3 regions of the Paenibacillus sp. JT31N17 genome follow, and region 1 is predicted to be linked to each of the others. Evidence: a T-box and tRNA genes for the amino acid it is inferred to sense, from the RefSeq annotation. Region 1 holds a T-box; the other regions hold tRNA genes.
The links. A T-box is a leader RNA that pairs with one kind of tRNA and senses whether it is charged. The one in region 1 lies ahead of leuS (leucine--tRNA ligase), so its partner is inferred to be a tRNA-Leu.
Positions count from the first base shown of each region.

Region 2: it has a tRNA-Leu gene. The T-box ahead of leuS (leucine--tRNA ligase) is inferred to sense a tRNA for this amino acid. The anticodon was not compared.
Region 3: it has a tRNA-Leu gene. The T-box ahead of leuS (leucine--tRNA ligase) is inferred to sense a tRNA for this amino acid. The anticodon was not compared.

Region 1 covers NZ_JBWDNP010000003.1:14,248-21,173, reverse strand. Annotated here, with positions in the region: gene comER (late competence protein ComER) at 1-195, shown strand, start outside; gene leuS (leucine--tRNA ligase) at 264-2,705, opposite strand; T-box leader at 2,779-3,021, opposite strand; gene AC0YOB_RS11825 (class I SAM-dependent DNA methyltransferase) at 3,088-3,861, opposite strand; gene AC0YOB_RS11820 (CvfB family protein) at 3,874-4,776, opposite strand; gene rsfS (ribosome silencing factor) at 4,773-5,120, opposite strand; gene yqeK (bis(5'-nucleosyl)-tetraphosphatase (symmetrical) YqeK) at 5,117-5,692, opposite strand; gene nadD (nicotinate-nucleotide adenylyltransferase) at 5,682-6,269, opposite strand; gene yhbY (ribosome assembly RNA-binding protein YhbY) at 6,332-6,631, opposite strand; gene AC0YOB_RS11795 (shikimate dehydrogenase) at 6,657-6,926, opposite strand, start outside.
Region 2 covers NZ_JBWDNP010000001.1:123,899-130,824, forward strand. Annotated here, with positions in the region: gene AC0YOB_RS00585 (xanthine phosphoribosyltransferase) at 24-593, shown strand; gene AC0YOB_RS00590 (hypothetical protein) at 686-1,006, shown strand; gene AC0YOB_RS00595 (hypothetical protein) at 1,111-1,329, shown strand; gene AC0YOB_RS00600 (NucA/NucB deoxyribonuclease domain-containing protein) at 1,411-1,845, shown strand; gene AC0YOB_RS00605 (TFIIB-type zinc ribbon-containing protein) at 1,961-2,278, shown strand; tRNA gene AC0YOB_RS00610 (tRNA-Leu) at 2,599-2,685, shown strand; gene AC0YOB_RS00615 (hypothetical protein) at 2,656-2,964, shown strand; gene AC0YOB_RS00620 (LysR substrate-binding domain-containing protein) at 2,971-3,885, opposite strand; gene AC0YOB_RS00625 (O-methyltransferase) at 4,004-4,696, shown strand; gene AC0YOB_RS00630 (DUF1801 domain-containing protein) at 4,778-5,233, shown strand; gene AC0YOB_RS00635 (sensor histidine kinase) at 5,265-6,407, shown strand; gene AC0YOB_RS00640 (response regulator) at 6,404-6,926, shown strand, end outside.
Region 3 covers NZ_JBWDNP010000001.1:140,326-147,251, forward strand. Annotated here, with positions in the region: gene AC0YOB_RS00670 (DUF5107 domain-containing protein) at 1-125, shown strand, start outside; gene AC0YOB_RS00675 (response regulator) at 259-657, opposite strand; gene AC0YOB_RS00680 (glycosyltransferase family 4 protein) at 828-1,784, shown strand; tRNA gene AC0YOB_RS00685 (tRNA-Leu) at 1,866-1,952, shown strand; gene AC0YOB_RS00690 (DoxX family protein) at 2,259-2,627, shown strand; gene AC0YOB_RS00695 (RrF2 family transcriptional regulator) at 2,868-3,305, shown strand; gene AC0YOB_RS00700 (serine hydrolase domain-containing protein) at 3,476-4,627, shown strand; gene AC0YOB_RS00705 (N-acetylmuramoyl-L-alanine amidase family protein) at 5,123-5,848, shown strand; gene AC0YOB_RS00710 (MarR family winged helix-turn-helix transcriptional regulator) at 6,051-6,470, shown strand; gene AC0YOB_RS00715 (pentapeptide repeat-containing protein) at 6,533-6,926, shown strand, end outside.

The DNA.
Region 1 (6,926 bases):
GGAGGCATGTCGCCAGAAACCCTTCAGGCAAGAGTAGCCGTTCCCGGCGGTATAACCGCCCAGGCGCTTGCGCTGCTGAGCCGCGAGCTTGACGGTGTATTTAATGCCCTCATCCGGACGACACATGCCAAATACGAGGAAGATCTGGAGCGGGTCGCGCTCTCCTTATACGGCAAAGAGGTGAATGGCCCATAACGCATGCTTTGCGTTAATAAGCCATTCACCTCTTTTTACCAGGCAGCTTTGCTTACCTTGACAGATCCTTAATTGGCTACGATGTTGACAAGCTTGCCCTTGACGGCAATTACTTTACGGATTGTCTTGCCCTCAAGCGCCTCGGCCACTTTAACGGATTGCTTAGCGATGCTCTCCATCTCGGATTCCTCCGTATCGGCCGCTATCGAGAGACGATCGAGGATTTTTCCGTTGACCTGTACGACAATTTCCACCTCTTGATCAATCGTCCAGGACTCATCGTAAGCTGGCCAAGCCACATAAGTGACCGAACCGGTATGACCCAGCTTCGACCACAGCTCTTCGGCGATATGCGGCGCGAGTGGAGACAGCATCTGAACAAAATGCTCGACTGCTTCCCGTGGGAGCGATTCTGCCTTGTACGCCTCATTGACGAATATCATCAGTTGACTGATCGCCGTATTGAAACGCAGATGCTCGTAATCGTCCGTTACCTTCTTGATCGTGCGATGCCAGGTGCGCTTGAACGCATCCGTCGTTTTTGCATCCGATATTTTCGCATGAAGAGCGCCGTCTTCCCCGATCGCCATCCGCCATACGCGGCTGAGGAAACGGTACATCCCTTCCACACCGTTGGTATTCCATGGCTTCGTAGCTTCAAGCGGTCCCATGAACATCTCATACATCCGCAGTGTATCTGCCCCGAACTCATTGACAATATCATCAGGATTGATGACATTGCCCCGCGATTTGCTCATCTTCTCATTATTCATGCCAAGAATCATGCCTTGATTGACCAGCTTATGGAACGGCTCCTTCGTATCCACAATGCCCAGATCGTACAATACCTTATGCCAAAAGCGCGCATAAAGCAGATGAAGCACGGCATGCTCCGCGCCGCCGATATACAGATCCACCGGCAGCCACTGCGCCTGCTTCTCCTTGGAGCACAGCTCATTCTGGTTGTTAGGATCAATAAACCGCAGATAATACCAGCAGCTGCCCGCCCATTGCGGCATCGTATTGGTTTCCCGGCGCGCCTTCATCCCTGTTTCCGGATCAATCGTTTCCACCCATTCGGTCACATTGGCCAAAGGCGATTCGCCCGTCCCGGAAGGCTTGATCTGATCGATTTCCGGCAGCAGCAACGGCAGCTGATCATCCGGAACCGGCTTCATCGTGCCATCCTCCAGATGAAGAATCGGAATTGGCTCCCCCCAATAACGCTGGCGGCTGAACAGCCAGTCGCGAAGGCGGTAGGTGATTTTGCCTTTGCCCTTGCCGTTCTCCTCCAGCTTGCGGATCATCAGGGCGATAGCCTCTTCGTTGTTCAATCCGTTCAAATATTGCGAGTTCACATGGGGTCCGTCTCCGGCGTAGGCTTCCCCGCTGATCGTCCCGCCCTGAACAACCTCCACTATAGGCAGATCAAACTGCCTGGCGAATTCCCAGTCGCGTTGATCATGGCCCGGAACTGCCATAATGGCCCCGGTACCGTATCCGGCAAGAACGTAATCGGCGATCCAGATCGGGGTTTTGGCTCCGCTTACCGGATTGATGGCATAGGCTCCTGTAAATACGCCCGTTTTGTCCTTGGCCAAATCTGTGCGTTCCAGATCGCTTTTGCGCGCGGCCGACTCCTGGTAAGCTTCCACGGCAGCCTTCTGCTTCGCAGTCGTAATTTGAGCGACAAGCTCGTGCTCCGGCGCCAGCACGCAGTAGGTTGCGCCAAAAAGCGTATCGGGCCTTGTCGTAAACACGACCAGCGATTCCTCATAGCCATCGATGGCAAAGGTCACTTCTGCTCCCTTGGATTTGCCGATCCAGTTGCGCTGCATGTCCTTGATGCTTTCGGTCCAGTCCAGTTCCTCCAGATCCTCAAGCAGCCTCTCCGCATATTCCGTGATCTTCAGCACCCATTGGCGCATCGGCTTGCGGATGACGGGATGATTGCCCCGTTCGCTCAGGCCGTTGATGACTTCTTCGTTCGCAAGCACTGTGCCCAGCGCAGGACACCAGTTAACAGGAACCTCCGCCACATAAGCGAGTCCCTTGTTAAACAGCTGAATGAATATCCACTGCGTCCATTTGTAATAATCGGGATCGGTGGTGCTGAATTCGCGGTCCCAATCATACGAGAAGCCAAGCGACTTGATTTGTCTGCGGAAATTATTGATATTCTTGACCGTAATTTCCCGAGGATGCTCTCCCGTATCCAGAGCATGCTGCTCCGCAGGCAGTCCGAACGCGTCCCAGCCCATCGGGTGGAGGACATTATAGCCCTTCATCCGTTTGTAGCGGGAGACGATATCAGTAGCCGTGTACCCTTCGGGATGGCCTACATGCAGCCCTGAGCCGGATGGATACGGAAACATATCCAGCGCGTAAAATTTCGGTTTTCCCGAATCCTCAGTCGTTTGAAAAGTCTTGTGCTCATCCCAATACATCTGCCATTTCGGCTCAATGACCAGTGGGTTATAGCCTTGCTGCTCTGGACGTTCCTGTGACATTACCATTGCCTCCCGATTTCATTTGCTTATTCGCATATTTTTCATAAAAAAACCCCCCGCCCCCAGCGTAAACGCTAGGGACGAGAGGATTATCTCCCGTGGTACCACCCTAGTTAACAACAGGCATGCTTTGCCGCTGCTCACTCGAACCCTTAACGCGGGCGGGACGGCACGCTTAGTCAGGCCATAAGCTAATATGCCTGCTTGCACGTGCGGCTCCAAGGCGAGTTCATAACCCCTCTGGTCCGGCTTGCACCAACCGCCGGCTCTCTGAATCCAGTTCAAGGAAACTACTGCTCCTTATCGACGCCAAACCTAAAATGATTAGTTCGATTATAAAGAAGCACCCCCACGCATGTCAAGAGTACATCTGGATGATTCTTCATTTTACCGCAGCGAAGAAGAGCCGCTCAGAACGGTCATCGGGCGCAGCCAGCCTAAAGTCCGCGAACGATTCAACCTTGCCAAACCCCGCTCTCGCCAGTGCCTCCAGAATCCACTTCGGCTGATAAGCCCGCTGGACATGAATCTCTTCAAAACGGTTGTAATGGGACGGCCGCTCATCCGACTCACGGACAAAAATCGTCAGATGATGCTCGATTTCCACCCGTTCGCTGTCCAGATCGCTCGTCCAGATGTAGGCGATATCCCGGTCATCCAGCACGAAGGGCTGCTCATCCGCGTAACGCTGCAGAGTCCTGGGCGGATGCACATCGAAGAGAAAGACGCCGCCGGGCTTAAGTCCTTCATAGGTGGCACGGAAGGCGGCTTCCACATAATCCTCTTCCGTCAAATAATTGATGCAGTCGCAAAAGGAGATAACGGCATCAACCTGCTCCGGCAGCTCCCAGCTGCACATATCCTGCTGCAGCCAGCGGATGGCGCCTGCAGAGGACCGAATGGCCTGCTGCGGGCTTTCGTCCCATTTGCTCCGCCCGATGCTGAGCATGTCAGCCGAGAGATCGATACCGAATACCTGAAAACCGGAGCGAGCGAGCGGAATCGCCAGACTCCCCGTGCCGCAGCCCAGATCGACGACGGTTTGCGGGATGCCGTAGCGGTCCCAGCACTCCCTTGCAAACCGCAGCCAATCGGAATAGGGCATGTCCTCCATGAGACGGTCGTAAACGGTGGCAAACTGCCGGTAAGCACGCATCGCTTCTCTCCTCTATTCTTCTTCTGCAGGCTGCTTTTCCTGTACCAGGGTCGTCCAGCTTCCGTCCTGCACAACAAGCCCTTCCCTCATGAGCTTGCCAATCGCCCGCTTGAAAGCCGACTTGCTTATATTAAACTTCTGTTTAATGATTTCAGCCGAAGTTTCGTCCGAATACGGCATGGCTCCGTCAGGCCGCTCCCGCAGAAAGGCAAGGATGCGTTCCGAATCCTCCAGCCTGCCCACTTCCTTGCGCGGAGTCATCGACAAATTGACCCGTCCGTCTTCACGGATGAACGTTACTCTGGCCCGGACACGCTCGCCCAGCCGCAGCAGCTTGGTCCGCTCCTCTGCAGGAATGAAGCCCATCACGCCAAAACCGACAACACCGCCGTCAATAAGGACAAAAGAGCCAATCTTCAGCGTCTTGGTGACAAAGCCTTCCACCCATGTATTGCGCCAGGATTCCGGTGCGGAAAAAGCAAGCTCGGCAAGCTCTTCTTCAAAAGCCACTTTTGCCACGAGACGGCCGATTTTGTCATGGGCCAGAATCACATGCACTTCATCGCCGCGCTGGGGACGCAGCTCCTTGAGCTCCGGCTGCTCGGACATCGGAAGCAGAAGCTGCCGCCCGAGTCCCATCTCCAGAAAAGCGCCGATACGCGGATGAATATCCGCAACCGCCAGACGGGCGACCTTGCCAAGCGTAATGAACGGCTGCTTCATCGTTGCCGCGATCCGGTCATCGGTATCATAAAATATGAAGGCTTCAACTTCATCGTCCACTTTAGGACGGTGACCGACAAGCTCGGTATAGTGAAGCAGCACTTCCGATTCTCCATCGCTCAAAAAATAGCCGTAGGGCGACACTTCACGCGCCACCCTGAACTTCTGGATTGTACCGGCTATTAAACTCATGCAAACTCCACAACTTTCGCGTCGGACCACAGCCGCTCAATATTGTAATATTCACGTTCTTCCCGGTGGAAAACATGGACAACGACATCCCCGAGATCGATGAGCACCCACCGACCCGAGTCCATGCCCTCAATTCCGCGCAAACGCGCGCCATTGGACTCCGCCTGCTTGCGTATTTCCGTTGTAATCGCCTGTACCTGCGTATCCGAATTACCGTGGCAAATCACAAAATAATCGGCCACAAGCGAAATGTTCTGCAAATTGAGAGCGACGATCTGATGCGCTTTTTTCTCCTCGGCCGCTGCTACTACGAGCTGCAGAAGTTTCTCTGGTTTTATGGTCATTGCTCAGCCTCCCTGGCTTTTAATAGTAAATCGTTGCGTGCTGCTATGGTGAGCGGGTAAATCCGCTTCCCTTGGGCCAGTAAATGAGTGATGGTGGAGTCAAACCCGGCGATCAGCGCCTTCTCCAAATGCTGTCCGGACAGCTCGCGAATACGCTCCACTCCCGGAAAATCTCTTCCCGGCTCCATGTAGTCGGCCAGACAGACGATTTTGTCCATCCGCGTCATGTCTTCCCGGCCAGAGGTATGATAGCGAATCGCGTCCAATACCTCGGGGTCCGTGACGCCAAAGTTATGCTCGGCGACATAGGCGCCAACAGGCGCGTGCCACAGCTCTTTATCATACTTGAGCAAATCGGGGGGAAGGCCCTCCTCGCGGATAATGGCTTCCATTCGCGACGTTTGCCAATACTTCGCCACATCATGCAAAATCGCGGCGAGCTCCGCCCGGTCGGGATCCTCCCCGAAGCGCCGGGCAAGCACTACGGATGTCTCCATAACGCCAAGCGTATGCTTCCAGCGGCGCTCCGGCATCTCGGCCCGGACAGCGGCTATCATGTCATCACGATTCATACAGACCATTCCTTTTTATAAAAGAGTGGACCTTCTCCGGCACCATGAAACGGATGGATGAGCCTTCTGCCCTGCGCCTGCGGATATCCGTCGAGGAAAGTCCGATCAGCGGCATCTGGGTTATTTGCAGCCGGTTCAGAATGTAATCCGGAAGCTGCGATTTCTCAATTGCTTCTCCCGGGCGTTCCACACCGATGAAGTTGACCAGCTCCGCCAGTTCTTTGGCACGATGCCAGCTTGGAAGGTCGTTAATCCGATCCGATCCGATAATAATGCTGAACGAACGCTCCGGATTCTGCTCCAGAAGTGCCTCTACCGTATCAATGGTATAGCTCGTTCCGCCCCGCTCAAGCTCAATATCAAGGGCGCGGAAATGCGGCTGAAAGTCAATAGCCCGATATACCATTTCAAGCCTGGAAGGCCCTTCAGCTCCCGGCTCATTGTCTTTCAGCGGAGGCTGAAAAGCAGGGATGAACCATACCTCGTCAAGACCGCATGCCTCACGCGCTGTTTCCGCAGCGAGCAGATGCCCGTAATGAATCGGATCGAATGTTCCGCCCATTATACCAACTTTTATCACGATGTCCGCTCCCTTCCGTTACCATGCGTCATCCCTATGACCCTCGCAAGGTTCGCGTATTAACTGTTTTTCGGCAGTACGATTGTTTTATAGTCTTTGGATTCCTTGTAAAGAACAATGGTCTTGCCGATCACCTGCACGAGCTCCGCTTCCGCTTCCTCCGCCAGCCATTCGCCCACTTCTTTTGGATCCTCGACAGAATTGTTCAGGACTGAAATTTTGAGAAGCTCGCGCTTCTCGATCGCTTCTTCCACATGGCGGACAAGATTTTCATTCATTCCGCCTTTGCCCACCTGAAATACGGGCTGCAAATGATGCGCAAGTGCGCGCAAATGCCTTTTCTGTTTGCCTGTCAGCATGTTGATTGTTCCTTCTTTCGTCATATTAGCGTCCAGCGCCGAACGCATCAAGCACAGCCGAACGCATCGCCTCGACAGGAGCCTTGCGGCCTGTCCAGAATTCAAAGGCGTAGGCCCCCTGATAGATAAACATTCCGAGCCCCCCATGAATTCTGCAGCCCCGCTGCTTCGCCTCCGCCAGAAAGCGGGTCGTCATCGGGTTATAAATCAAATCGCTCGCGATGACGCCGGGCGCAAGCCAGCTGGCATCGACAGGCGTCTCCTCGATCTTCGGATGCATCCCGAGCGATGTCGT
Region 2 (6,926 bases), on a different contig from region 1:
AGGTGTTTGGTGGAGGGAAAGCGATGGAACTGTTAAAAGAACGGATTTTACGCGAGGCTTCCGTCATCAACAATGATGTGTTAAAGCTCGATGCACTGCTGAATCATCAGGTTGACCCTCAGCTGACGATGGCGATGGGCAATGAATTTGCCAGACGTTATGCGGAGCATGCGATTACGAAAGTGATTACGGTTGAATCTTCCGGCATACCGGTTGGATTTACAACCGCCCTGGCATTGGGTGTTCCACTGCTTTTTGCAAGGCGCAAGAAGACGCTGATCGCCGATCCGGATGCGCTGACGGAGCGGGTGCCCTCATTTACGAAAGGAATTGTAACGGATATTATGGTATCCCGCCAATTTCTGACCGGGAGCGATACGGTCCTGTTCATAGACGATATCATAGCCAATGGCGATGCAGCCCGCGGACTCATAAAAATAATTGAACGCTCCGGCGCGAAGCTGGCCGGTCTTGGAATCGTAGTTGAGAAATCCTTTCAGGCCGGGGCGCGAACCATACGGGAGCAAGGGATTCGTGTGGAATCGCTTGTCCAGATTGCCTCCTTGGAAGGCGGGCATATTCAGTTCCTGTAGCTTCATGAACGAAATATTCCACAATCAGTACCTTTTCGATTCAGCCGTTTTGCCTTATAATGTTCTTATTGACCGAGGGGAGGCACAAGAGCATGGGGAATCTTTCTGCAGATTTTTTAGAAACCAAGTTGTCCGACGCCAAGAATCACTTTGAGCGTGCACTCGATTGCAAGCATACGGAATTCGATGACTTGTATCCTTATATGATCGAGCATCCACAATTTTTTTGGTACAAACGCTATGTTGCCTGGTCCGAGTTATTAACCATTGTCAAATTGTCCGAAGAGCTTGAGATGGATTGGAAAACACAATTCACAGCCAAGCAGGCTGATTATATTTCAAGTCGTGTCATGTCGTCGCGCGTACTTGATGAATGGTATGAAACTATTGATTCGAACGAAACGGTGAGCTGACAACAGCATAGATTGGGTAAGAGACCTCAATGAGCAAACTTGGGCATTGGGGTCTTTTACATATAGGGATACATGATGAGAGGGTTAGGAGGCAAACGAAAATCGTGATATCAGAGGAACAACTGGATGCATATCGGGTGGAAGGCACACGGATTCGTGTAGTCCGTGACGGTATAGAAGACAATGACGTGATCGGAATTGTAGTAGCCTGGGATGATGAAGTTGTAGCAATTCGCCGGCCGAACAGACGGATCGTGAAGGTGAAGCGGAATTATATCATCGAGCCGGCATCTGAGCCCCGGAGCAGCAATTGGGAAGTCTAAAGCCAAAACGGTACCCGGCAGGATTGCCGTTTTTCCTTGGCAATAAGCATCATTGACCACAATCAGGAGGAAGTTCAGACTTTGAAACGGAAGAGCAGCATATTCGCCCTATTATTAGCAGTTATCGTCCTGTTTATTATTCCCCGTCTGGATTTTCTGAAGGAACAGACGGAAGCGCCGGTATCCGGAGAAGCGGATTATTCCATTCATTTTCCAACCGACCGCTTTCCGAAGACAGCCAAGCATATCAAAGAGGCCATTGAAGCGGGGAAGTCGCCGGTCTGCACCATTGACAGGGACGGAGCGGATGAGAATAGAAAAGCCTCTCTAAAGGGCATTGATACGAAAAAAGGTTTTGACCGCGACGAGTGGCCGATGGCCATGTGTGCGGAAGGCGGCGAGAATGCCGATATTGCTTACATAACCCCATCGGATAACCGGGGAGCGGGCGCTTGGGTCAGCAATCAGCTGGAGGACTATCCGGACGGGGCAACTGTGATGTTCATTATGGAATAGAACGCTCGCTGGATTCATCTTCTTTACGCTGCGCAGGACAAAACATGAAACCTCAGCCCCACTCAAACGTAGAAAAGACCGAGCAACGACATGAATCGAATGGAGGATATTCATAATGAAATGTCCCGTATGTGATGATGCGCGTATGCGTGAGGTGGAGAAGAACGGCGTGGTCATCGATGTCTGTCCCGAATGCAAAGGCGTTTGGCTTGACCGGGGTGAGCTGGACAAGCTGACGAATGGAATTCGTGAAGTCCGCACCGAATATGACCGATTGGAACGTCAGGTCTCCTATGATAATCAAGACAGCCGCGGCTACAGGCAGGATGATCACTCGAACGATGCTTACGGTTCAAGAGGCTACGACAAGAATGGCAGACCGTATAAAAAGAAGAAAAACATGATGGACGTGTTCGGCGATTTGTTTGAATGAATCAAATGACAGGGATTCAAAGGCAGGCTTCCCGGCTTTGCGGGGGCCTGCTTTTTTAATAGCCTGGAAATGAACCCGCTGCATGATCCTTTGTGAATCATAACTATATATACTGTTTAAGTAACATGACGATAATAAGACTCCGGCAAGTTGGCTGGAGTTTTTTGCTTTTTAGAGGAGAGGAATGAACAGCGTAAAAGCTGTTAATTATTGAGTATTTCGAATTGTGGAACTTTATCCCGGATGATTGACTTCGGATTGTACGGATGATAAGATAAGTCTCGTGGTTAAGAGATATGCCACAAGAAATACCAACTTATGCGGTCGTGGCGGAATTGGCAGACGCGCTGGATTCAGGTTCCAGTGGTAGCAATGCCGTGGAGGTTCGAGTCCTCTCGACCGCACCAAACCCTCAAGCCAAACTCTTCTTGATGAAGAGTTTTTTATATTTAATAGAAACTGAAGAACCATTAAAGAAGTATTCCCTGACAGCGGAGCGGGGGAATACTTCTTTTTTCGATTCGATCATGTCGCATTATTACAATGAGCCTTCGGGCAAGGATGTTAAGGCTGTTCCATATCGGACGGGCTTCCGTCATCTGCTGGAGGAGAACCCGCATGCGATCGGACAAGAGCTTCTGAGGTGGATTCGTCAGATGAGCGAGGTTTCCGGTCGGGTGCTGTAACGGGATTTAAATAAAATCAGAATAAGCTTTGGTATAAGGATTCCGCCGGATCATCTGAATGAGATTTGATGCGGCAGCAGATAAGGGTTCGTTTTTGCGGGTACAGATGGCAATACTGTTTACTAGATGGATTCCTTCTACATACACGCGGCATAACTCCCCGCGCGCCACATAATCGCGGACGACCAAGGAAGAAACGAAGTTCGCGCCGTATCCGGCAATAACCGCTGTGATTGACTCATGCAATCCATTGAACTGTAACGCTATCCGCGGAGCCGATGAGATGTATGTCCGGCATAAGGCAAATAATCTCTCGCGTGTGGAGCTTCCCTCCTCGCGCATGACAAAGGGCTCCTTCATCATCTCCAGTAGAGAAACATGCTGATTCGCAAAACGGTGATTCGGCGCCACGACGAACCATAATTCGTCCTGAAACAATTCCTCGGTCAGAACCGTATCGGGATATTCTTCCGGTAAACCTCCATAAATCGCCAAATCCGCCTCCACATTCAAAAGCTGCTTCAAGGCACCGCTGGAATTAGTTGTCGTAATCGTCATTTCCACTTGTTCATACTGCTGTTTGAACTTGGCAATCCAGGCCGGGATCAGAAAATGGGCGGGCAAATACGTCGCAGCCAGCCGGATATCGCCTTTAGCGCCTGTACGGTAATCCAGGGAGAACTGTTCGATCTGCTGTTCAACCGCAAAAAGTCTCTTGGCGAGCAGAGCAAGCTTTTCACCCGCATCGGTTAAAGCAATTCCCCGGCCATGCGGCTTAAGAAGGGTGAGATCCAATTCTTTTTCGAATTTTTTAACCTGGGCAGTAATGGCCGGCTGGCTTATATGGAGTAATTCCGAGGCACGAGTCACACTTCCGGTAGCAGCAATCAGATGGAATAAACGCAAGGCGTGAAGATTCATAGCGGTACTCCTTATCTTAATTCATATATTTAAATTATAAGTTATCCGAAAAGATATATTATATCTATGATTATAACTCAATTACAATGAAGTTGAAAAATAAAAAGGAGTGATAACGATGAATCAAATGAACACCTGGACCCAAGTAGACCGTTATATTACAGAGCGTCTTATTCCGCATGATCCCGTTCTGGAAAAGGTGTTGGCCGCCAATCAGGAGGCTGGGCTGCCGGCGATTGACGTAACACCGAGCCAGGGAAAGTTATTGAACATTTGGGCTCAGATGCAAGGCGCAAAACGGATTCTGGAAATCGGCACATTGGGCGGCTACAGTACCATCTGGCTGGCAAGAGCGCTGCCGGCCGGCGGACATTTGGTCACGATAGAATTAGACCCCCATCACGCCGAAACAGCTCGCACCAACATCTCGCTTGCCGGGCTGGATGACAGGGTAGAGCTTCGGGAAGGGGACGCCTTGGAGCAATTGGCCCTGTTGGAGAAAGAGCATGCAGCGCCATTCGATCTTATTTTTATCGATGCCGATAAGCCGAGCAACCCCGCCTATCTGAAGTGGGCGCTTCATTTTTCACGCAGGGGAACGGTCATTATTGGTGATAACGTCGTTCGTGATGGTGAAGTCATAAATGAAAATAGCAGCGATCCGCGCGTCATAGGAGTAAGGGAATTCTATGATTTGCTGGCTGAAGAACCGGGAATTACGGCTTCTGCCATTCAGACAGTGGGAAGCAAAGGCTATGACGGGTTCGCAATAGGGATTGTGAATCGCAATTCTGAAGAAACCGCGGGTTAAAATATATGCTAATATTGCTATAGAGAATCTCATTTGCATAGAATGTACAGCTGCGGCTCGACCATTTAACGGGGGGAAGAAATGGAGACAACGAACAAGAACCAATCGGGGACCAACGGGAAGAAGGCGATGGCATTGTCTGGCCATCAGCAGGTTAATGAATATATGAACAATCTCGAGCATCCCCTGAAGAAGGAAATAGAGGCGGTACGAAAGATTATTTTAAGTGCGGATAAGCAAATCAGCGAACAGATAAAGTGGAATGCGCCGAGCTTCTGTTATGAGAATGAGGATAGAATGACGTTTAATCTTCACGGAAAGGGATTTTTCCGGCTTGTTTTTCATTGCGGGGCCAAGGCAAAAGATGACACTGCGCAGAAGCCTTTGTTTGAGGATGCCACAGGATTATTGGACTGGGCTGCCAGTGACAGGGCGCTCGTGAAGTTTACTGATATGAATGATGTGGAAGCCAAGAAAGAAAAGCTGGTGGAGCTTGTATTGAAATGGCTGGAAGTGACGAGCCCGCGGAAATGTTAAAGGGACGATGGTTTAGGGCAGGGGGTGTAGCATGCGCTCATATTGGGTTTGGTTTTCGTTTCTGGCGATTGCCTGGATTTGCAATTTTACTTCTTTTTCAATCAGCCCCGCGGAAATGCCTTGGCGTATCCTTATGAGCGCACTGTTCTTCGCCTTGTATTTCATAACTCCTCTTATCCGGCAGAAGCCAATTGCGCTAACGGTAAGTTTAAGCGCTGCCGCCATAATGGCTGTCATTGCGCTTTGGCCGGAAGGCGGAGGATCCCCCAATCCATATCCGCTGCTTGTTTTCTCGCTGATCGCAGGGGAGGCGGTTTACAGGCTTCCTGGCCCTCACGCATCGGTAATTAGTGTTATTCTGTTGATTGGGGCGATTTCACCGGGTTACTGGGGCTATTCAACCTTTTCACCGCTGTTTATTGGCTTGTATGGCTTATTGCACGGTGCAGCCTTTATGGTCTTTCGCGGAATCTGGAAGAATGAAGAGGAAATGACTGCCCGGAATGAAGCGCTGCTGAGCGAATATCGTAAAATGAAGCGGCGTATCGTCTCAGACGAGCAAGCGGCGCGTCAGGAGGAGAGGGTACAGGTCGGACGGGATATTCACGATTCTGTCGGGCATAAATTGACGGCGCTGTTAATGCAGCTGGAGGTGTTCCGCATGGAGGCAGATCCTGCAGCAGCGGGCCGCATGCAGGCGCTGAAGGTTCTGGCCAAGGAAAGTCTCGAGGAGACGCGCAATGCGGTCAAAGCCTTGAAGCAGCATGAGGCAGGCGGGTTGGCCGCCATTCTGAGCTTGATCCGCAAGCTGGAAGCGGAGAGCTTCATCCGGGTTAATTTTTCTGTGAAGCATGGCGCTCTTTCGGCGCCTTTGAGCAATACGCAGTCCATTGCCGTCTACCGCGCTGTGCAGGAGGCTCTGACGAACATGATGAGGCACAGCAATGCCCGCGATGCCGATATATTGTTTGAAGCGCCCGGCGGAGGCGTATTCAGATTTGAAATTATCAATACACGCAAAGAAAATAAGCCTTTCCGGGAAGGCTTCGGACTCCGCTCCATGCGGGAGAGAATCGAGTCTGCCGGAGGGCAGCTGGATATCCTTGCCTATGAAGAGCAGTTTATCGTGCGGGGGACATTATCGATGGTTAAAAAGGGTGAGGTGGAGGCATGATCAGAATTCTGCTCGCCGAGGATCAGGCAATGGTACGACAAGGACTCAAAATGATGATCGAAACCGACAGCGAAATGCGGGTCACCGGTGAGGCCGGCAGCGGGAAGGATGCTGTGAAGCTGTGCGAGTCCCGGGCCTTCGACATTATCGTGCTGGATATCCGCATGCCGGAAATGAACGGTCTGGAGGCGGCGCGAATAATCCGGACACGCTGGCCTCAGAGCAAGGTGCTCATGCTTACCACGTTCAACGATGAACAGTACGCGCTGGAGGCGCTGAAGCTTGGGGCAAACGGATATATGCTCAAGGATGCCGAGCCGGAAGCGCTCATCCGCTCCATCAGAAGCTGTCTGGCCGGCGGGCTTGCCCTGCAGGACGACGTGGCGGCCAAGATCATTCCGCAGCTGCTCAGGGGAACCGGAGAAAAGCAGCAGATCGATGCATCCATAACACCCCGTGAGCTGGCGATCATCCGCCAGGTCGGGGTCGGACGGAGCAATCAGGAAATCGCAAGCGACC
Region 3 (6,926 bases), on a different contig from region 1:
ATATGATCGGTCTGGGTCATCTGGGGCTTGGCCGCCTGGCTGAATCGCAGGCTCAATTGGAGGAGGTGCTCCGCCTTGAACCCAATCATCAAGGGGCAATCATTCATTTTCAAATCGCGGAGTAAACGAGAATAATGGCAGGGGGGAAAGGCTGGAAAGCCATATCTTCACCATAAGATTCAAAGTGGGCTGGAGAGTAACATAAAAAGCGGTTGAGCAGAAAATAATCTGTTCAGCCGCTTTTTCATTGGAGGTTCACTAAATATGGCCACCCCCGGCTGAATTTGCGAAGGTCAGGAAATGATTGGATATTGCCTCGGCCAATCGTTCTTTTTGCACCGGTTTGACGACAAAATCGCATGCGCCGCTTCGAATGGCCTCAAGGACCATTTCCCGCTGTCCCATCGCGGAGCACATAATAATTTTAGCTGCCGGATCGACCTGCTTGATATTTTTGAGGGCGCTGACTCCGTCCATTTCGGGCATCGTAATATCCATGGTCACAAGCTGGGGTCTTACTCTTTTATAGAGATTAACAGCTTCAATGCCGTTGCCGGCTTCCGCTACCACCTCAAGACCCAGACTCTCCAGAAGGCCGCGCATCATCATGCGCATAAATGCGGTATCGTCGACTACCATTACTTTGATTCCATTCATGGTCATCGCCTCCTTGTCTTAAACCGATCATATCAGGGCAGTCTGAACAAAAACTGAACGGACCGCTTGCGAAAGGCGTGAACAGCGCAAGCTCCGGTGTCAGGATTGCATTTAAGCGGGGGGATGATTATAATTTCAGATAGGTTATCATGATCGATAAGGAGAATGATATGAATTATATTATCGCTTTTGTGTTTGCTATTGCTATTGTTATCGCGCTTATACCGCCGCTTCGCAAGCTGGCGCTCAGGATCGGATTTGTGGACAAGCCCCAAACCAACAACGAACGCAAAATTCACCGGGAACCGATTCCGCTGACCGCAGGCATTGCGATTTACGCTGCTTTTGTCATTTTATATCTGATATTTGTTCACGATAATTGGATCAAGACCGGGGCTATACTCGGAGGCGGCCTGATCATTCTGGTCATCGGCCTTGTCGACGACTGGTACAAGACGCATGGCAAGGAATTTGCCTCGCTGCCAAAATTTGTGGTTCAGATGGGTGCTGCCATTCTAGTCTACAGCTCGGGGATTGTATTCAGCGGCTTTGAGAATCCCTTCACGGGAAGCTATTACGTACTTCCCGAGTTGTTCCAGTTCCTCTTCACCGTCTTATGGATTTTTGGCGTAACAACGGTAATTAACTTTACGGACGGGATTGACGGCTTGGCCAGCGGATTATCCGCTATATCGGGAACAACGCTTCTGGTGGTAGCGCTTGTAATGGGGCAGGGCGAGTCGGCGATGATGGCTACGATTCTTGTGGGGGCATCCCTGGGTTATCTCAGATACAACCGGCCGCCGGCAAAAGTGTTCATGGGTGATGCAGGGGCTACTTTTCTCGGTTTCATCCTTGCCGTCATTGCGCTCGATGGAGCCTTCAAGCAGGCGACAGTCCTGTCCTTGTTCATTCCGATTCTTGCGCTCAGCGTTCCGATCCTGGACAATGTCCGTGTTGTGATCTGGAGGATGATGAAGGGCGTTCCCTTCTACAAGGCAGACGCTTCCCAGGCGCATTATGTATTGTTAAAAACAGGCATGAAACCGGTTCAGGTGGTGTCCTTCCTGTATTTAATCAATATTTGCACCGGCTTATTCTCCATCATATTATTGCTGATTCAATAATTAAGGAAAATAATGTTGACATTCTCATAAATAAACGGTATAGTATTGAATATTGAGCGAAAATGATTTTCTCGCTGATATGCGGTCGTGGCGGAATTGGCAGACGCGCTGGATTCAGGTTCCAGTGGTAGCAATGCCGTGGAGGTTCGAGTCCTCTCGACCGCACCATACCTTTAAACCAACTCTTCTCAGGAAGGGTTTTTTTGTTTGTTCAGCAGCGGCTTCGTCCGGTTACTGCTCTTGGCGTTTTGCTCCGCTCCATGATAGGCATACAACTGGAAGCCGTCTCATAGTTTAATTCAGTATTGCATTCATTACGCTTTCGTTCTATAATGTGCCTACATCAGTTGCAATTAAATCTGAGGATTGCTGAAGGCTGGCAAGGGGAGATGAGTATTGATGTATTGCGCTTTATGATTACAGCCATGGTCATGAACATTGTGTTAAAAAAAGAACATGCGGGGAGAGATCGATGTGGACGTTGTAGTCATGATTATTGAAATCCTATTAGGTCTGATGTTTCTGATGGCGGGTTCGATGAAGGTTTTTGGCACCAAAATGCAGGTGGATAGTTTTGCGCATTTGAAGCTGCCACAATGGTTTCGGGTCTTTACCGGTCTGACCCAGTATATAGCGGTGATCGCGCTGGTCATCGGCTTCTGGGAGCCGAGCTGGTCGGCGTGGGCAGGCATCTGGCTTGGACTTATCATGCTGGGCGCTGCCGCCGCCCATATCCGGGTCAAGGATCCGGTAACCGCGTTATTGCCTGTAATCGTGCTGCTGATTCTATCCGTTGCGCTTACTCTGCTGCAAAGCTCGGAGCTGGCGAATTTCCCGGGTTAATGACGGCTGTTCGATCAACATAATCAGTCGTCAGCTTAAACAGGCAGATGCGTACAGACGGTACTATAGAAGTCAAATCAAAGGGAGCCAATCACGATTGGCTCTCTTTTTCTAATAGATGCAACGGAGGAAACAGGTTGAATAGAATTTGCCACAGACGGGTAAAAAACATATAATGTGCCTATATTACACACATATTGAAACTCTAACATGCTGTAATGAAGAAGGGAGTGAGCGGTAATGAGCACAGCGAATAAAGGAATCGATTTCGGGCCGCCGCATTTCAAAATCGCCATTCATGCCGTTGTCTGGCTGGCTCAAAGCAGGGGCATTTTATCAAGTGCCATGATTGCCGGCCAGGTGGATTCCCATGCCACTTTCCTGCGAAGAGTTCTTCAAGCCTTGGCCAGTGCCGGAATCGTGGAATCCAAGGGTGGTCGTGAGGGAGGATATATTCTCAAAAAAGATACTGCCGCGCTGACGCTCGGAGATATATATGATGCAGTCAACACGGGAGGCAAAGAGCCCGCTCAAGAGGCGGATTGCGGGGAGGCCGGGGAGTTTCTGGATCTGGAGCTGGAAAAAATTCTCCACAATGCGGAACAGAACACCATTCAGTATCTTCATCAATTCACCATTGATCATGTCATGTCCAGGGTCGACTTCTTCAACGGTTAGGATATATCGGACCAAATAATAAGTTCGGCAAGATCAACAAGAAGCACGTTTTGGGCCACTCATGCACGAGGACCCAAATATTTATCGGGAAGGGGGCTCCGTATTAATTTACACCTGCCAAAACCATGTGCTACTATTATGGTAAACGTTTTCAGAGAGGGGAACCATTAATGAACCGGATACAACGATTGACTCCGCTCCTTAAGAGCTTTGTGGAAAAAGGACCGGCCGGCTGCGCCTTAACCGTTATCCGCCGCGGGGAAATATTATACCAGGACAGCTTCGGTTATGCGGATCTGGAGAAGAAGAAGGAAATCAGCACGGATACCATTTACCGAATTTATTCGATGACCAAAGTGATTACCTGCACCGCGGCGCTCATGCTTTACGAGAGAGGGCACTATCTGTTGAACGATCCGCTTGAGGAGTATCTGCCCGAGTTCAAAAATCCGATGGTGTACCGCTACAACGAATTTGGCGACATGACGGTATCTCCCGCGGCGAACCCGATTCGCGTCAAGGATCTGTTCACCATGTCGTCCGGTCTTACATATGGCGGGATCGGGACGGAAACCGAACGGCAGACCCGCGTTATGATGGAGAACGCCGCCGCCACGATGAATATGCGGGAGCTGTCCAAGCAGCTTGCGGCCATCCCTCTTGCCTTCGATCCAGGCACGCATTGGAAGTACGGCACAAGCCATGACGTCCTGGCCGCTTTGATCGAGGTGCTGTCCGGCCAAACCTTCGAAGAGTTTCTGAAGCAGGAAATTTTCGGACCGCTCGGGATGAACGATACCTCATTCAGAATCCCAGACGACAAGCGGGACCGGTTATGCGTGATGTATGACAGTGCAGAAGACGGCAAGCTGACCGTCAACGACAGGATGGATACCCCTTTCCAGCCAGGATGCAGATACGAAAGCGGCGGAGGGGGCCTGCTGTCGACAACCGGCGACTACAGCCGGTTTGCGCAGGCTCTGGCGAGGGGCGGGGAATTGGATGGCGTGCGGCTTCTCAGTCCGAAGACGATTCAGCTGATGCGGACCAACCATTTGAGTCAGCAGCAGCTCAAGGATTTCAGCTGGGCGCATATGAACGGATACGGTTATGGCCTTGGAGTCCGCGTGTTGATGGATCCGGCGGCGGGCGGGAACAACGGCACGATCGGCGAATTTGGCTGGGCAGGTCTGGCTGGCTCCTGGACGCTGATTGACCCGCACGAGGAATTGTCCATCGTTTATATGCAGCAGATGCTGCCAAGCCGCGAGCCTTATTTTCATCCAAGGCTGCGGGCTGTTATATACGGAGCGCTGGAATAGGAAATATAGCCGACGGTGCGGCACTTTGACAAGTGCTGTTTCTGTGTGGCTTCAACACTCCAGTCAATAGATACTTTATGGCAAAAGAACAGCAAAATCCAAAAACCAGTCTATCACGTTCAATCCGTGATAGGACTGGTTTTTTATTTTTCCCGGATGGTTCAGAGCGTTCTATACGGCTCCGGGGAAGCTGATGCGCATGTCGGGCTGCCTGCTCTTCTACCAGATCAAGAAGTATGTTTCTTATACGATTTTAAATGGATACAAGTCGATACACTTTGTTTACAATTTTCAGAAGATTTGTCTATATCCATCTTTTATAACTAAGAGAGCAGGTGATAGCAAGAGACAAGGAACAAGGAGAGGAAGACAGCATGATAAAAACCGGATTATTTCTGACAGGATTCATGATAGTGTCCGACCCCGGCGTGGCAGCAAAAGAAAATCTGATCCATCATAGGGCTTCGCTCTATTTGCATGAGCGAGGTGGCTGACATGAAAAAACCGATGAGGCCGGCTCGCACAGGACGCAGAATCGTTACTGTGTTCATATTATTCCTGCTGTTCTGCACATTTGCAATCTATGAAATCAATCATAATTCGTCCAAGGTCGTAGGGATGCTCGCAGGTCCCGAATCACCGTCCGCCACATCTTCAGTCGATGACATGCAAACGGGGAGGTATAAAATTGTCATCGATCCAGGCCATGGCGGGCATGATCCTGGAGCTCCCACAATCAGCGGATTAGAGGAGAAAGCTTATACGCTTGCCCTTGCGCAGGAGGTATATGATCAGCTGAAGCAGGACCCGATGTTTGATCCATATCTGACCCGCAGCGACGATACATTCGTCTCATTGGATGACAGGGCGAAATTTTCGAATGACTTGGAGGCGGATGCCTTTATATCGATTCATGGGAACACCTATGATGATCCGGAGGTCAGCGGAACGGAAACCTATTATTATTCCGATAGCAGCATACAGCTTGCTGATGTCATCCATGAGCATATTCTCGCGGCCAACGGCTTTAAGGACCGGGGCGTGCGCTATAATGATCTGAAGGTTCTTCGGCTTAACGAGGTTCCGGCCATCCTGACCGAAGTCGGGTACTTGTCCAATACGAGCGATGAGGCTCTGCTGCTGGATCATGACGGACAAGCCCATATCGCCCAAGGGATTATGGACGGACTCAAGGATTATTTTGGCGGACAGGCTCCGTGATGCAGGCGGCCTTCCCGACCTTCCGGCTTATGTCAGCCGGGGGTCTTTTTCTTATAAGTTACAGGTTGTACAGATTTCATTCCGGCTTTGCCGCGGGAGAGCGGAGCTAGCTGATTCTTCTTGTAAGAGCCGCATTGCTGCCTTATAATAGTTAACATATCAACTAATTAGCTTCTTGATGGGCGAGAGGTGATCAGCTAAGATGGTTCTGCCTGAAAATATTGTGAAATTGATTCATGATGTCAATTTGGAAATTGCCTTTCGGATCAAGAAGGATCTGGCTCCTTACGGGATTACGCCCGAGCAGGCGTTGATCCTGATCCTTCTGAAGGAAAGGGACAAGCTTTCCCAGAATGAGATTGCCGGCAGGTTAAACAAGGATAAATCAAGTATAACGAGGATGATCATAAGTCTGGAACAAAAGCGGATTATCCGCAGGATGGTCCGGGAGAATGACCGCCGGTATTTTATCGTTTCTTTAACGGAGGCTGGGAGGCGGCTTGCTGAGGACATATTCCCTGTTGTGGACCATATTCCGGGTCTTGCGGTCAAAGGAATAGCAGATCATGAGATGCAGGAGCTGCGCAGACTGCTTGCCAAGATTCGGGAGAATGTGCACTAATCCAGGTTGTGGACAAGCGGCTGGTGAATCAACTATTTTAACTGCGGAGGTGTATGGACAGTATGAAGAGCAAGCTGGAGCAGCCCAAAATCCCGTCAGACCTGCCAGATATCTCCGACCGGATGCATGCGCTGATGACCAAAGATGAATTCAGTCACGGTTGCATTGAAGATATTAGCATACATAGTCAGCAAGCGGCCAGGGTTTCATTTGAAAAAGTAGTGTTCAGGAATGTGACCATTACAGAGTCGTCATTGCCTGATGCTGAATTGATGGACGTTATTTTTGAGAAATGCGATCTGTCGAATGTCGATTTCGCCGGGACCTTCCTGCACAGGACAGAGTTCAGAAACTGCAAATTGATGGGTACGGACTTTACAAAGAGCAGGCTGCAGCATGTTTCCTTTCTCAGCTGCCTGAGTGATTACGCCTTGTTCCGGTTCGCGAATTTCAAGC